One region of the Tomitella fengzijianii genome, then DNA from elsewhere that is predicted to be linked to it. Evidence: riboswitches for the same ligand, from Rfam matches in the RefSeq annotation. Region 1 holds a riboswitch; the other holds the start of a gene.
What was found. A riboswitch is a leader RNA that binds a small molecule or an ion and turns the genes downstream of it on or off. The one in region 1 is predicted to bind cobalamin.

Region 1 (7,421 bases):
GACGCCGTACCGGATGAGGCCGAACGGGGCGGGCATGCGCTCGAAGAGGTCGATGCTCACGCCACAGCCACAGGTCGCGGTATCGGATTTCATCAGGGCGTCTGCGGCGTAGATGCCTGCAGGCCCTGCTCCAATGATTGCGACACGCAGTGGACGATTCACTTCAAACCCTTTTGTCGAGTTGGCGTATGTATGGACATTCCAGTCTAGGGCACCGAAGCCTTACCTCTGTGATGGAGGTGACACTTGTCTCCCGTCGGAAATCGCGTGATCGGCGACACTCCTGCGCGACGCGTCGACGTCGCCGGACAGACCCTGCGATGCGAGTTCCATGCGTGCGGTGACAGACTGGATCCGCCCCACCCCGACGCGCGAGGTGCGGGGTCTTGACGGGATTCACGGGCGGGAGGCTTCGGCGATGGCGGATCGGACGGACCCGCAGGTGAACGGCTATGCGGGCGACGTGACGCCGTCTCGTGCGTGGGAGATGCTGGGCGAAGACCCGCGCGCCGTCCTGGTGGACGTGCGCACCGGCGCGGAATGGCAGTTCGTGGGCGTCCCCGACCTGTCGCCCCTGGGGCGCCGCACGCGCTTCGTCGAGTGGATCGACTTCCCCTCCGGGGCGCCCAACCCCCGATTCGGTGAGCAGCTGCGCGCCGAGGTCGAGGCCGAGCGCGGGGCGGATGCCGTCGCCGACACGGACGCGACCGGGACGGATGCGCCTGAAGCGTCGGCGCCCATCCTGTTCCTCTGCCGCTCCGGGCAGCGTTCCATCGGTGCCGCCATCGCGGCCACCGGGGCGGGCCTGGGGCCCGCGTTCAACATCCTCGAGGGATTCGAGGGCGGGCTCGACGGCCACGGGCACCGTGGCGGCGCCGGCTGGCGCGCGGCGGGTCTGCCCTGGTGTCAGTCCTGACCGCTTCCGACCCAGCGGCGGCCGCAGTACCACGTCCATCCTCGGCGCCGCGCTCCTGACACCCACAGTTCTTCCCGGCCTGCCGAGGCGGCCGGGCCGACCCGCCCCACGGAGGCAGCGACGATGTCCGATCAGCCCGCGCACGACCAGCACGCATCCCGGCTCCCGGACGGCGTGCGCCCCGCCACCGTCGGCATCCGCGGCGGCGTGATGCGCTCGCAGTACCAGGAGACGGCCGAGGGGCTGTACCTGACGTCCGGCTACGTCTACGAGAGCGCCGAGGCCGCCGAGCGTGCGTTCACCGGCGAGGACAAGCGTTTCGTCTACTCGCGTTACGGCAACCCCACGGTGGAGATGTTCCAGGAGCGGATGCGGCTGCTCGACGGCGCCGAAGCCTGCTACGCCACCGCCACGGGCATGTCCGCGGTGTTCACGGCGCTGGCCGCCCTGTGCGGGAGCGGCGACCGGCTCGTCGCGTCGCGCAGCCTGTTCGGCTCGTGCTTCGTGATCTGCAACGAGCTGCTGCCGCGCTGGGGCGTGGAGACGGTCTTCGTCGACGGCACCGACCTGGACCAGTGGCGCGAGGCGCTGTCCAAGCCCACCAAGGCCGTCTTCTTCGAGACCCCGTCCAACCCGATGCAGGAGATCGTCGACGTCCGGGCCGTCTCCGAGATGGCGCACGCGGCCGGCGCCACCGTCGTCCTCGACAACGTCTTCGCCACCCCCGTTCTGCAGGACAGCTTGGAACTGGGCGCCGACGTGACGGTGTACTCCGGCACCAAGCACATCGACGGCCAGGGGCGCGTGATGGGCGGGGCGATCCTGGGCTCCGAGGAGTTCATCGGCGGCCCCGTCAAGCACCTGATCCGCCACACCGGCCCGTCGCTGAGCCCGTTCAACGCGTGGACGCTGGTCAAGGGGCTCGAGACCATGGCGATGCGCGTGGAGAGGATGGCGGCGAGCGCGCTGGAGATCGCGGAGCTGCTCGAGGCCCACGAGGCGGTCAAATGGGTCAAGTACCCCTTCCTCCCGTCCCACCCGCAGTACGAGCTGGCCCGCACGCAGATGACGGGCGGCGGCTCGGTGATCACCTTCGAGCTGGACGCGGCGGCGGGGCAGGGCAAGGCGCGCGCCTTCGAGTTCCTCAACAGGCTGCGGATCCTCGACATCTCCAACAACCTGGGCGACGCCAAGTCCATGACCACCCACCCGGCCACCACCACGCACCGCGCGATGGGGCCGGAGGGGCGCGCCGCCATCGGGATCACCGACGGCGTGGTGCGGCTGTCCGTGGGCCTCGAGGACGTGCGCGACCTCAAGGAGGACATCGCGCAGGCCCTCGGCTGACGTCCGGGGGACTCCCCCCCGCCCGAGCGCACTGCAGCCGGGGAGCACGCGCCCGGCGGGTACCATTCCATCCGACCGGCAATGCCGGTTGCCGTGGGTATCAGTGAAGTCCGGTGCGAAGCCGGCGCTGTCCCGCAACTGTGAAGCCGATGCCGTGCGCGTGCGCCCGGTGCATCGGATGAGCCAGGTCAGCTGGCCCGCGGCCACGTAGCTCCTCGGATGAAGGATCGGCTCTGTGCTTCGAAACCCGTACTCCCCGCATGTTCACGCCCGTCACCGGCGTCGCGCCGTGCTCCGCATATTGGCCTTCGTCGCCGCGCTGCTGCTGGGCGGGGCGCTCGCGGCGTGCGGCTCGGGCGCGGGCGACCCCGGCGGCGGGGCGGGTGCTTCGGGCACGGCGGGGGCATCGGGCACCGCAGGGGCGCCCGCGTCCCCGGAAGACGCCCCGCAGCGGATCGTCTCGCTGAGCCCGTCGGCCACCGAGATCCTGTACGCGGTGGGAGCGGGCGACCAGGTGGTGGCCGTCGACGACCAGTCGAACTTTCCGCAGGGCGTGCCCACCACCGACCTCTCCGGTTACACCCCCAACCTGGAGGCCGTCCTGGGCTACCAGCCGGACCTGGTGGTGTTCTCCGACGACGACGGCGACCTCGCCTCCGGCCTGGACAAGGTGGGCGTGCCGTACCTGAAGCTGCCCGCGCCCGGCGACATCGAGGGCGCTTACGAGCAGTTCGCGCAGGTCGGCGTCGTCACGGGGCACGCCGACCAGGCGCACGAGCTGGTGGGAGCGGTGCGCGGGCAGATCTCCGCGGCGATCGACACCGCGGGCGGCGCGGGCCAGGGCCTCAGCTACTTCCACGAGCTCGACCCGACGCTCTACACGGTCACGTCAGAGTCGTTCATCGGGCAGATCTACTCGCTGTTCGGGCTGGAGAACATCGCCGACTCGGCGTCTGCGGCGGGCGCCTACCCGCAGTTGCAGTCGGAGTTCGTCGTCTCGGCGAACCCGGACCTGATCTTCCTGGCCGACGCCGAGCCGGGCGGTGAGTCCGCGGCGTCGGTGGCGCAGCGCCCCGGTTGGGCGGGGGTGACCGCCGTGCGCGACGGGCAGGTGTACGCGCTCGACGACGACACCACCAGCCGCTGGGGGCCGCGGATCGGCGAACTGGCACAGCACATCGCGCAAGTCCTCGCGGACCGGCCGGGCACGTGACCGCGACGACGGCCCGCCCCGGCGGGGCCGTCGCGCACGTGGTGGGAAAGCGTCGGGCGGCGGTCATCATCGGCGCGGCGATCGCGGTGACCGCCGCGATCCTGCTCATGGCCACGCTCGTCGGCGCGTCGGGCCTTTCCCCCGGGGCCGTGCTGGCCGAACTGGCCGATGCCCTGCCGCTGGTGCACGTGGATTCCGGCCTCTCCGCACAGCAGCATGCGATCCTCTGGCAGATCCGCCTGCCACGCGTGGTGCTCGGCGCGCTGGTGGGCGCGACGCTCGCCGTGGCCGGTGCGGCCTACCAGGGCGTGTTCCGGAACCCCTTGGCCGACCCGTACCTGCTGGGCGTCTCCAGCGGGGCGGGGCTCGGCGCGACGGTGATGATCATCGCGGGGGCCTCGGGCGCGGGCATGGGCTCGCTGGGCGTGCCGGTGGCGGCGTTCGCGGGCGGCATCGTCGCGGTCGCCGCCACCTATCTGCTGGGCCGCAGCGTGGGCGGCGGCCGGGGCGAGGTGGTGATCATCCTCGCCGGCGTGGCCGTGGCGGCCTTCGCCAACGCCGCGCAGACCTTCGTGCAACAGCGCTACCAGGACACGCTGCAGAGCGTGTATTCGTGGCTGCTCGGCAGGCTCAGCACCGACGGCTGGTCCGACGTCACGCTGGTGCTGCCGTACGTCGCGGTGACGATCGTGGTGATCCTGCTGTTCCGGCGCACCCTGGACGTGATGTCGGTGGGCGACGTCGAGGCTGCGAGCCTGGGCATCCGCCCGGCGCGGGTGCGGCTGCTGCTGGTGGCGGTGGCGACCCTCGGCACGGCGGCGGTGGTGAGCGTGAGCGGGCTGATCGGGTTCGTGGGGATCGTGGTGCCGCACGCCGTGCGCCTGGTGGCGGGGCCGGGGCACCGGCTCCTGCTGCCGCTGTCGGTGCTGGCGGGCGCGGCGTTCCTGGTGCTCGCCGACGTCGTGGCGCGCACGGTCCTGTCGCCGGCCGAGCTGCCCATCGGCGTCGTGACGGCGGCCATCGGGGCGCCGTTCTTCCTCGTGGTGCTGCGGCGGGGCAGGGGGATGCAATGACGGCGGGGGACGCTTTCGCGGGGGACGCTTTCGCGGGGGACGCTTTCGCGGGGGACGGTATGGCGGGGGATGCTGTGGCGGGGAGCGCTCTGCCGGGGAATGCGGCCGTCGACTGCGCGGGCCTGACGGTGGTGCGCGGCGGCGCGACGGTGGTCGACGACGTGACGCTCAGGATCGGCCGGGGCGATTGGGTCTCGGTGGTGGGCCCCAACGGCGCGGGCAAGACCACGCTGCTGCACGCGCTCGCCGGGCTGCTCACCCCCGCGGGCGGCACCGCGGCGGGCGCGTCGGTGACCGGCGTGCTGTCGGTCTCGGGCGCCGACCCGAGGAGGACGCGGCGGCGGGAGATGGCGCGCAAGGTGGCGCTCATGCCGCAGCGGCCGGTGGTCCCCGAGGGGATCACGGTGGCCGAGCTGGTGTCGCTGGGCCGCACCCCGCACGTGCCCCGTTTCGGGGTGGAATCGGCGGCGGACAAGGAGGCGGTGGCACGGGTCCTGCGGAGGCTGGACCTCGAGGAGCTGGCGTCGCGGCAGGCCGCCCGGCTGTCCGGCGGCGAGTTGCAGCGGGTGGTGCTGGGGCGGGCGCTCGCGCAGCAGCCCGAGGTGCTGCTGCTGGACGAGCCCACCAGCGCCCTCGACATCGGGCACCAGCAGCAGGTGCTGGACCTGGTGGAGTCGCTGCGCGCGGGCGAGGGGATCACGGTGGTGGCCGCGATGCACGACCTCACTCTGGCCGCCCACTACGGTCGGCGGATGGTGATGATGGCCGACGCGCGGGTGATCGCCGACGGCGGGCCGGAGGACGTGCTCGATCCGGGGCGGATCGGCCGCGTGTACGGCGCCCGGGTGGAGGTGCTGCGGCGCGGCGGCACCGTGGTGGTGCTTCCGGCGGGGCTCGCGGCGTCCGGATCCGAATCGGGGACCGCCGGCCCTGGGGCCGGGCGTTGAGCGGCGGCGAGGTGGTGCTGCTGGGCAGCGGCGCCGCCGACGGATGGCCCAACCCCTTCTGCGAGTGCGCGTCGTGCACGGCCGCGGCCCGGTCCGGGCAGGTCCGCGCGCAGACGTCGGCCCTGCTCGACGGCCGGCTGCTGCTGGACTGCGGCCCGGAGACGCCGCGCGGCGCGGTGCGGGCCGGCCGCTCGCTGGCCGGGGTGCGGCACCTGCTGCTCACCCACTCGCACCCCGACCACCTGGGCCCTGCGGCTCTTCTGTTCCGGCACTGGGCCGGCCGCCGCGAGCCGCTGGACGTGGTGGGCCCGGCGGACGTGATCGCGCAGTGCCGCCCCTGGGCGGCGCCGGACGACCCGGTGCGGTTCATCGAGGTGGCCGCCGGCGACGAGGTGACGCTGGGCGGTGACGACGGCCTGCCCTACCGGATCCGGGTGCTCGCTGCCGCGCACGCGGTGTGGAGCGAGGGCGACGCGGTGCTCTACGACGTGGAACGGGTCGGTGCGGGGCACCGGGGCGGCCCTGGCCGGATCCTGTGGGCCACCGACACCGGGCCGCTGCCCGCGCCGACGCTGCGCGCAGTGGCCGGCGCGCGGTTCGACGCGGTGTTCCTGGAGGAGACCTTCGGCGACCGCGCCGACCTGCACGGCGGGCACCTGAACCTGACGACGTTCCCCCGTGCACTGGCGGAGCTGCGGCGATGCGGGGCCGTGGGGGACGCGACGCGGGTGGTGGCGGTGCACCTGAGCCACCACAATCCGCCGCCGGACGAACTGGCGCGGCGGCTGGCCGAGTGGGGGGTGCTCATGGGAGAGGATGCGATGTCGGTGCCGTTGCCGGTGCCGGGAGCGGGGCGTCAGACGGGCGTGGAGCCTCGGCCGGGCGGCGCGCGGCCGCGCAGGACGCTCGTGCTGGGCGGCGCCCGCTCGGGCAAGTCCACGCTGGCCGAAGAGACGCTGGCCGACCGCGCCGACGTCACCTACCTGGCCACCGGCGGGCACGGGCGCGGCGATGCCGAATGGCTGGCGCGGGTGGCGGCGCACCGCGAGCGCCGGCCCGCATCGTGGCGCACCGTCGAGACGACCGACGTGGCCGGGCGGTTGCGGGCGGCCACCGGCCCGGTGCTGCTCGATTGCCTGGGCACCTGGTTGACGGCGCGCATCGACCGGCACGCGGCGTGGGACGGCGGGCCGCTCGAGCGGGTCGAGGCGGACGTGGACGAGCTCGTCGCGGCGTGGCGCGCGTGTCCCGTGCAGGCCGTGGCGGTGAGCAACGAGGTGGGCAGCGGCGTGGTGCCGGCGACCGCCTCGGGCCGGCTCTTCCGCGACCTGCTCGGGCGGCTCAATGCGCGGATCGCCGCGGAGTCGGACTCGGTGGTGCTGGTGGTGGCGGGGCTTCCGACGCGGCTGCGGTGAGCGCGCGCATCACGGCGAGGCCGGAACGGTGCAAGCATGTGCGGCGGCCGACGATCGCCGGCGGGCGCCGCGGGTTTTCCCGGACAGCAGGACCCCGGCCGCACGGCGGTACCCGCGGCGGCCGGTCGTTGTCTAGTTTCGGTCGATATGGACGTGCAACGCGACGAGTGCTCCGACCGCAGGGAGATCCACGAGGTGGTGCTGACCTACGCCCGCGGGATCGACCGGCTGGACTTCGACCTGGTCCGGTCGGTGTATCACCCTGACGCGGTCGATCATCACACCGGTTTCGAGGGCGGCGTGGACGAGTACCTCGCGTGGGTGGAGCCATTGTTGCGCAGGCGGGCTCGAGACGGCGGCGGCACGATGCACATGCTCGGCAACCATCTGGTGGAGCTGCACGGCGACATCGCGATCAGCGAGACCTATGGGACCTCGGTGCACTGGGGCGAACCCGCCGACGACCGGCGGATGAACTTCACCAGCGGCGTGCGGTTCATCGACCGCATG
Region 2 (7,421 bases), 1.9 Mb from region 1:
CAGAGGACGGCGGCCGTCGCGCACCGCGCGAGTGAGCGTGGCGAACGCGGCGTCGAAACGCATCAGCCGCCCGAGGTCGCGCGGGGTCACGCCGAGTTCCCGACGCACCACTACCGCCAGCTGCCGTTCGCTCAGGCAGGTGTCCCGGGCCAGTGCGGACACGGGGATCGCGCCGTCCGCCACGGCCAGCCGCACCCAGGCGGTGCGCACCTCGTCGCGCGGGCGGAACCGGGACCGTGCGTCGGACAGGCGGGCGCGCAGATAGCCCTCCACGGCATCGAACCGGCCGTCCCAACCGGGGATCTCGTGAAGTTGTTCGCGCAGCCGTGCGACGCCCGGGCCCAGTATTTCCTCGGCCTGCCAGGTGCGCTGGTCAAGTTCTCCGGTGGGAACGCCGAACAGCGCGGGCGCCGCCAGAGGGTGCACGGACACCTGGATGCCGCGCTGCCGCACGGGCTGCCGGATGTAGGCGGGAGCGATGTGCAGTCCGGCGACGAGGGTGTCGAAGGCGGTCAGGCGTCCCGCGTTCCAGTGCGGAAGAGTGTCGGCGCCCTCCACCGGGTCGTCCATGCTGAGGATGAAGGTGAGTCCCCGCGAAGGGATCCCGCGGTGCAGCCCGGCCTCCAGCCCGTCCGCCGCGTACCCGTACAGCGCGAGCACGCCGGGCACCTGCGAATCGCGGTGGACGAACTCGCGTGTGCTCACGGCGGCGCACCCGGCGCTCAGGTTTCGACGAAGTCGCCGGCGTCGCGACGCAGCTCGGTGAGTACCGATACGAGCTGCTCGACCGCCGGCCCGGCGAGTCCGGGGTCTGCGAAGACCTCGTCGTTGAGCCTCCCGGTGGCGATGCGGGCGAGCTCCCGGCCCTCGTCGGTGACTTCGACCAGCGTGGTGCGGCGGTCGCTGGGGTGCGGCAGCCGACGGACCATCCCGGCGGCCTCGAGGCGGTCGACGACGTTGGTGATGCTGGTGGGGTGCACCTGCAGCCGGGCGCTGGCCTTGTTCATGGGCAGGGCCCCGTGCCGGGCGAAGACCAGGAGCATGAGCATCTCGTACCGCGCGAACGTCAGCCCGTGGGGGCGCAGCACCTTCTCGACGCGGCTGAGCATGATCTGATGCGCGCGCATCACGGAGGTCACGGCGGCCATGCCGTCCGCCACCGGCCCCCAGCCGTGCGCGACCCACTGTCGACGGGCCTCCGCGATGGGGTCCTCGGGCAGGGGGGTCGGCGGACTCATGACACCGATCATACCGATTGCGGAGAGGCCGATTATCGGAAGGCCACGGACCTTCCGGCTCCGCCGACAGGCGTCGGCAGGTCGGCCCCGGCTGCGTCGCGGATCGGATCCCACCCGGACGGGGGTGGCCGACGGGGACGCGGGAGGGTATACGTCTATCGGGATGCGGCGGGATGCGGGACTGTCCTATCGTTGAATGTGACGGGTGTCTCGTTGCGAGTCCTGCCCGGCGGCGAGCGGCCTGCGGGCGCGTTCGCGGGCCCGCGAAGTTTCAGGTGAGGAGTACAGGTGGCACACGACGATCGCGTGGCCATTCGTGACGCCGTCGGTCGGCTGCACAGGGAGTCAGGCCTGCCGATGGTCTTCGGCGGAGCGATCACGGGCAGGGACAGACTCCAGATCACGGAGTTCGTGGGCGCCAAGAGTGGAACCATGCGCGGCCTGCGCGTGCAGGCGGGCTCCGGTCTGGGCGGCAAGGCCATGGCCATGCGGCGGCCCGTGCTGGTCAACGACTACGCCCGGGCGGATGCGATCACGCACGATTACGACGAGGCCGTCACCGGCGAGGGCATCCGCACGATGGTCGGCGTTCCGGTGCTCGTGGGGCGGTCCGTGCGCGGGGTCCTCTACGGCGCGCTGCGGGGCACCGTCGCGATCGGCGACCGGGTGGTCGATTCGATGGTCACGGTGAGCCGCGTGCTCGAGCAGGATCTGGCGGTGCGCGACGCCATGGAGCGCCGGCACCCGTCCAGTGCGATCTTCCCGCTGCCGGAGGAGCATGCCCTGGAACAGGCGCCGCCGGAGATCCGCCGGCGGCTGCTCGACCTGGCGGGCCGCGTGGACGATCCCGACGTGCGCGACGAACTCATGGATGTGGTGGCGCATCTCGCCGGCAATGACGGAGCCACCCCCGAAGCGCACCTCGAGGAGGTGCCTGCCGCGGCATCCGGTTCGGTGGTGCCACGCGTGCGGCTGAGCCCGCGCGAACGGGAGGTCCTCGCCCAGGTGGCGATGGGGCATACCAACGCCCTCATCGGCGAGCGTCTCGGCGTGGGCGCCGAGACGGTCAAGAGTTATCTACGCACCGCGATGCGCAAGCTGGGTGCCAACAACCGGATCGAGGCCGTGGTCGCGGCGCGACGATTCGGCGCGCTCTGAGCAGCGGCGTGGTCCCGCGGGCCGCCGACGTCGTCATCGTGGGCGGCGGCTCCTGCGGGTCGGTGCTCGCGGCCCGGCTGAGCGAGGACCCGGCCTGCTCGGTCCTGCTGATCGAATCCGGTGCCGGAGACCCGGTGCCCGCCTCCCCGACGCCGGCGCACATCCTGCCGATCGGCCCCGGATCGCCGCGCGTACGCCTTTACTCGACGACCTTGCGGCGCGGCCTGGCGGGGACGCTGGTGCGCGGCCGGGGTCCGGGCGGGTCCGGTGCCGTCAACGGCGCATACTTCGTCCGCGCCACGCCGGCGGACCTCGAGTCGTGGGGGAGTACGATCGGCGGTGGCCCGGGCCGGACCGGCTGGTCCTACGGCGACGCGCTCCCGTACTTCCGGCGCTCGGAGAACGACCGCGACTTCGGTTCGTCGTCCGCGCACGGTGCCGCCGGGCCGGTCCCGGTGTCGCGCCGCCCCGCGGGGGAGTGGAGCACGACGACGGCGCGGTTCGTGGCGGCGGCCGAGGCCATGGGATTCCCCGGCGAGCCGGACAAGAATGCCGGCGGGCCCCCGGGCATCGGCCCCGTGCCATGCAATATCGATCGCGGCATGCGCGTCGATCCCGGCTCCGCGTACCTCGCGGCCGCGGCGGAGCGCCCCAACCTGACCGTCTGGACGGGAGCGACCGTCGCGGGGCTGCAGTCCACGGCGGGCGCCGTGCGCGCGGTGCAGGTGATTCGGGACGGGGAATCGCTGCTGGTGGAGGCGGGCACCGCGGTGGTGGCGGCGGGGGCCATCGAGACGCCCGCACTGCTGTGGCGCTCCGGCATCGGCGATCCGCGGATTCTCGGGGCGGCGACGGTGCATCCGCTGCCGGGGGTGGGACGCGAGTTCTCGGACCACCCGGAGATCACGGTCCCCTACGATCCGGTCCCGCGACGGCCGGCTGCCGATCCGCTCGTCGCAGAGCGTGTCCCGCCGCCGATCCTCGAGGCCTGCCTCAACCTGAACTCCGGTGACGGCGCCGTGGAGATCCGTCCCTACACGGCGTCCTTCGGCGACGCGGTGCCGGGGAACCCGCGCATGCCGCCGGTGCTGGGCGCCGCACTCATGGCACCGCGGGGGAGAGGCCGGATGGTTCCGCACCCGACGGACCCGCTGGGCGCACCCCGGATCGAACACCACTATCTGTCGGATCCGCGGGACAAGGCGGCCGCTGTCGCGGCGGTGGACCTGGCCCGAGGGCTGTTGGACGCGTCGGGCATCGGCGCGCCGATCGATGGGATGACGCCGCACCTGGGCACCTCGCAGCATCTCAGCGGAACTTGCCCGATGGGCTCCGACGTCGGCACGTCGGTGGTGGATCAGTGCTGCCGGGTGCACGGAATCGCGGGGCTCTACATCGTCGACACCTCGGTGTTCCCGCGGGTGCCCAGTAGGGGACCGCACGCGACGGCGGTGATGCTCGCCGAGCGTGCCGCGGAGTTCATCGCGTCCGGATTCCCCTGACGGCGCCCTCGGGCGTTCCCGGCCGGCCCCGTACTTCCGGCCGGGCCGCACCTCAGCGCGGGCGGACCACCCGGTAGTCGGAAGTGTGCCAGAACGCCTGCATGCTCGTGATCCTCGCGTCCTCGTCGAACGTCATGACGTCGATGGGGGTGACTTCGACGGTGCGCTCGGGCAGCGTCGTGGTGATGCGGAACCGGAAGGCGGCGTTGTCGCCGGAAATGCGGCAGTCCAGCAGTTCCGACTCGTTGTGGTATCCGGCGGACTTCGCGTAGAACGCGGCGATGGCGTCTCTGCCCCGGTGCGCATCGGTGCCCACCGGGTCCTCCACGGTGGCGTCCGGCGCGTAGAGGGCCAGCACCGCATCAGGATCGGTCGCGCCGACGGCGTCGACGTAGGCCTGGACTGTTGCACGGATCGCTTCGCGCTTCACGGAATCGTCGACGGCCACTGTTCCTCCTGCGTGTTGCGGCGTGTGCTTCCTTGGAACGTTATTCCAGGCCGCGGGCCATTGCGATGGACACGCCGCAGAACCGCGGACCGGGAACTCAAAGGACGGTGTTCCCTTTTAGTCGGTGGGGCCGTATGCTGGCGACTGCAGCTGGTTCGCCCGCCGCGGTCGCAAGGAGCCCCGAGGACCGCGCCGGGCGTCGAAACCCCTGTGCCGCAACGGCACGGGCGGCGAGAGGGAACCCGGTGGGAATCCGGGACTGTCCCGCAGCGGTGAGTGGGAACGAACCCCGCCAATGAGCACTGGGCGTACGCCCGGGAAGCGGCGGGCAGTAGGTGCGGCCGACGCCGCGGGCCCGCGAGTCCGAAGACCTGCCGGCCGTGACGGGCACGCCGTGCCCGTCGGACCACCGCCTCGGGGAATGGGCGTGTCGACAGGCTCGTGTCACAGTGCAGGGAGAACTGCACGGCAGCGGGACTGCAGCGGATCCCGGATCCGCATCGCAGTCCGGTGCTGCCAGGGGCTCGGGGCGTGCGCACGTACCTCCGGCGGTGGTGACACCGACGTTCCTACTGGAGACACACGTGAACACGACATTCACAGCGACAGTTCTGGGCTCACCGCGCATCGGCCCCCGGCGTGAGCTGAAGAAGGCGGTCGAGGCCTATTGGGCGGGCCGCATCGACGCCGACGAGCTACTGGCCACCGGGGCCGCGTTGCGCGCGGACATGTGGTCGCAGCAACGGGCCGCGGGGCTGGACTCCATCCCGGTCGGCACCTTCTCCCTCTACGACCAGGTGCTGGACACCGCGGCCATGCTGGGAGCACTCCCGGAACGGGTCGCGGGAATCGCCGACCCGCTCGACCGCTACTTCGCGGCCGCGCGCGGCAACGACACGGTCGCCCCGCTGGAGATGACCAAGTGGTTCGACACCAACTACCACTACCTGGTCCCCGAGATCTCCCCGCAGACGCGGTTCGCGCTGGATCCGTCGAAACCGCTGGGCGAACTCGCCGAGGCGCGGGCTCAGGGCGTGCCGGCGCGCCCGGTGGTGATCGGGCCGGTCACGTTCCTGCTGCTGTCCAAACAGGTCGACGCGTCAGGCCCGCTGCTGGACCGCATCGACGAGCTGCTTCCGTTGTACGCCGAGCTGCTGGGACTGCTCGCCGAGGCGGGCGCGGAATGGGTGCAGATCGACGAACCCGCGCTGGTCGGCGACCGCACCGACGACGAGATCGCCGTCGCCCGCCGCATCTACGACGAGTTGGCGGCCCTGACGCAACGCCCGGCGATCCTCGTCGCCTCGTACTTCGGCAGCCTCGGTGACGCGCTGCCGGCTCTGGCCGCCACGGGCATCGAAGGCATCGCCGTGGACCTGGTGGCGGGATCGGACGCGCCCGCATGGGTGCCGGGCCTGGCGCGCAAGCATGTCGTGGCGGGCGTCGTCGACGGCCGCAACGTGTGGCGCACAGACCTGGAAGCCGCCCTGGGCACGCTCGTGACACTGCTGGGCAGCGTCGGGTCGCTGGCGGTGTCCACCTCGTGCTCGCTGCTGCACGTGCCGTACACGCTCGAAGCGGAGTCCGGACTGGAGGAGCCGCTGCGTTCCTGGCTCGCGTTCGGCGCGGAGAAGACCGGCGAGGTCGTGACGCTGGCGACCGCCCTGAGCCGGGGGCGTGACGCCGTGGCGGGCGCGGTCGAGGCCGGCGGCTCCGCGGTGCGGTCACGGCGCGAGGACCCGCGCCTGCACGACGAGACGCTGCGCGCGCGGATCGACGCGCTGACCTCGGGGACCAGGGGCAGGAGCGAAGCCGACGTCCGCCGGCGGGCCCAGCAGGGCCTCGGCCTGCCCGTGCTGCCGACCACCACGATCGGTTCGTACCCGCAGACCCGGGAGATCAGGCTCGCGCGCGCCGCGCTGCGCAAGGGCGAGATCGACCAGGCGGAGTACCTGCGCCGCATGCGGAGTGAGATCGGCGACGTGGTGGCGCTGCAGGAGGAGCTGGGCCTGGACGTGCTGGTGCACGGCGAGCCGGAGCGCAACGACATGGTGCAGTACTTCGCCGAGCAACTGGACGGATTCTTCGCCACGCAGAACGGCTGGGTGCAGTCCTACGGCAGCCGATGCGTGCGCCCGCCGATCCTCTACGGCGACGTGCGGCGGCCGAGCCCGATGACGACCGAGTGGATCACCTACGCCCAGTCGCTCACCGGCAAGCCCGTCAAGGGGATGCTCACCGGCCCGGTGACCATCCTGGCGTGGTCGTTCGTGCGCGACGACCAGCCGCTGGCGGAGACCGCCGACCAGGTGGCGCTGGCGATCCGCGACGAGACGGTGGATCTGCAGGCCGCCGGCATCCGGATCATCCAGGTGGACGAGCCGGCCCTGCGGGAGCTTCTGCCGCTGCGCGCCGCGGAGCAACAGGCCTACCTGGACTGGGCGGTGGGGGCGTTCCGGCTCGCCACGTCGGGCGTGGCCGACTCCACGCAGATCCACACGCACCTGTGCTATTCGGAGTTCGGTCAGGTGATCGGCGCCATCGCCGGACTGGACGCGGACGTCACGTCCATCGAGGCGGCCCGCTCGCACATGGAGGTGCTGGGCGACCTCAACGAGGTGGGCTTCGACCTGGGGGTCGGGCCCGGGGTGTACGACATCCACTCGCCACGGGTACCGGGTGTGGACGAGATCGAGGAGCTGCTGAAGGAGGCGCTGGCGGCCGTGCCCGCGGAGCGCCTGTGGGTCAATCCCGACTGCGGGCTCAAGACCCGCGGAACCGAGGAGACGACGGCTTCGCTCCGCAACCTGGTCGAGGCGACGCGACGGGTGCGCGCCCGGCTGTAGCGGATGGGGCGCATCCCGCCCCGATCCGAGAGCCCTCTGCACGGGCCGAGCACCGGTTCCCCGGGTTTCCGGGAGAACCGGTGCTCGGCTCGCAGGGGTCGCCGCTAGTGTGCGTCCGGCTCGATCACCGCCAGCAGGTCGCCGCCCTCGACCTGGGCGATCCCGGCGACCGCGATGCGGCCCACGGTGCCCGCCACGGGCGCGGTGATCGCGGCCTCCATCTTCATCG

Region 2: it holds a riboswitch for cobalamin, as region 1 does, so the genes downstream of both, metE (5-methyltetrahydropteroyltriglutamate--homocysteine S-methyltransferase) here and FO059_RS15060 (ABC transporter substrate-binding protein) in region 1, are expected to answer to the same signal.

Annotation. Positions count from the first base shown of each region.
Region 1 is NZ_CP041765.1:3,298,364-3,305,784, reverse strand. Features, by position in the region: gene FO059_RS15075 (FAD-dependent oxidoreductase) at 1-162, opposite strand, end outside; gene FO059_RS15070 (rhodanese-like domain-containing protein) at 419-916, shown strand; gene FO059_RS15065 (O-succinylhomoserine sulfhydrylase) at 1,040-2,263, shown strand; cobalamin riboswitch at 2,342-2,478, shown strand; gene FO059_RS15060 (ABC transporter substrate-binding protein) at 2,553-3,476, shown strand; gene FO059_RS15055 (FecCD family ABC transporter permease) at 3,542-4,549, shown strand; gene FO059_RS15050 (ABC transporter ATP-binding protein) at 4,609-5,496, shown strand; gene FO059_RS15045 (bifunctional adenosylcobinamide kinase/adenosylcobinamide-phosphate guanylyltransferase) at 5,493-6,911, shown strand; gene FO059_RS15040 (nuclear transport factor 2 family protein) at 7,059-7,421, shown strand, end outside.
Region 2 is NZ_CP041765.1:1,230,321-1,237,741, forward strand. Features, by position in the region: gene FO059_RS05675 (AraC family transcriptional regulator) at 1-705, opposite strand, end outside; gene FO059_RS05680 (MarR family winged helix-turn-helix transcriptional regulator) at 723-1,238, opposite strand; gene FO059_RS05685 (LuxR C-terminal-related transcriptional regulator) at 1,527-2,396, shown strand; gene mftG (mycofactocin dehydrogenase MftG) at 2,405-3,898, shown strand; gene FO059_RS05695 (SgcJ/EcaC family oxidoreductase) at 3,951-4,346, opposite strand; cobalamin riboswitch at 4,582-4,719, shown strand; gene metE (5-methyltetrahydropteroyltriglutamate--homocysteine S-methyltransferase) at 4,931-7,192, shown strand; partial or broken gene FO059_RS05705 (pyruvate carboxylase) at 7,297-7,421, opposite strand, start outside.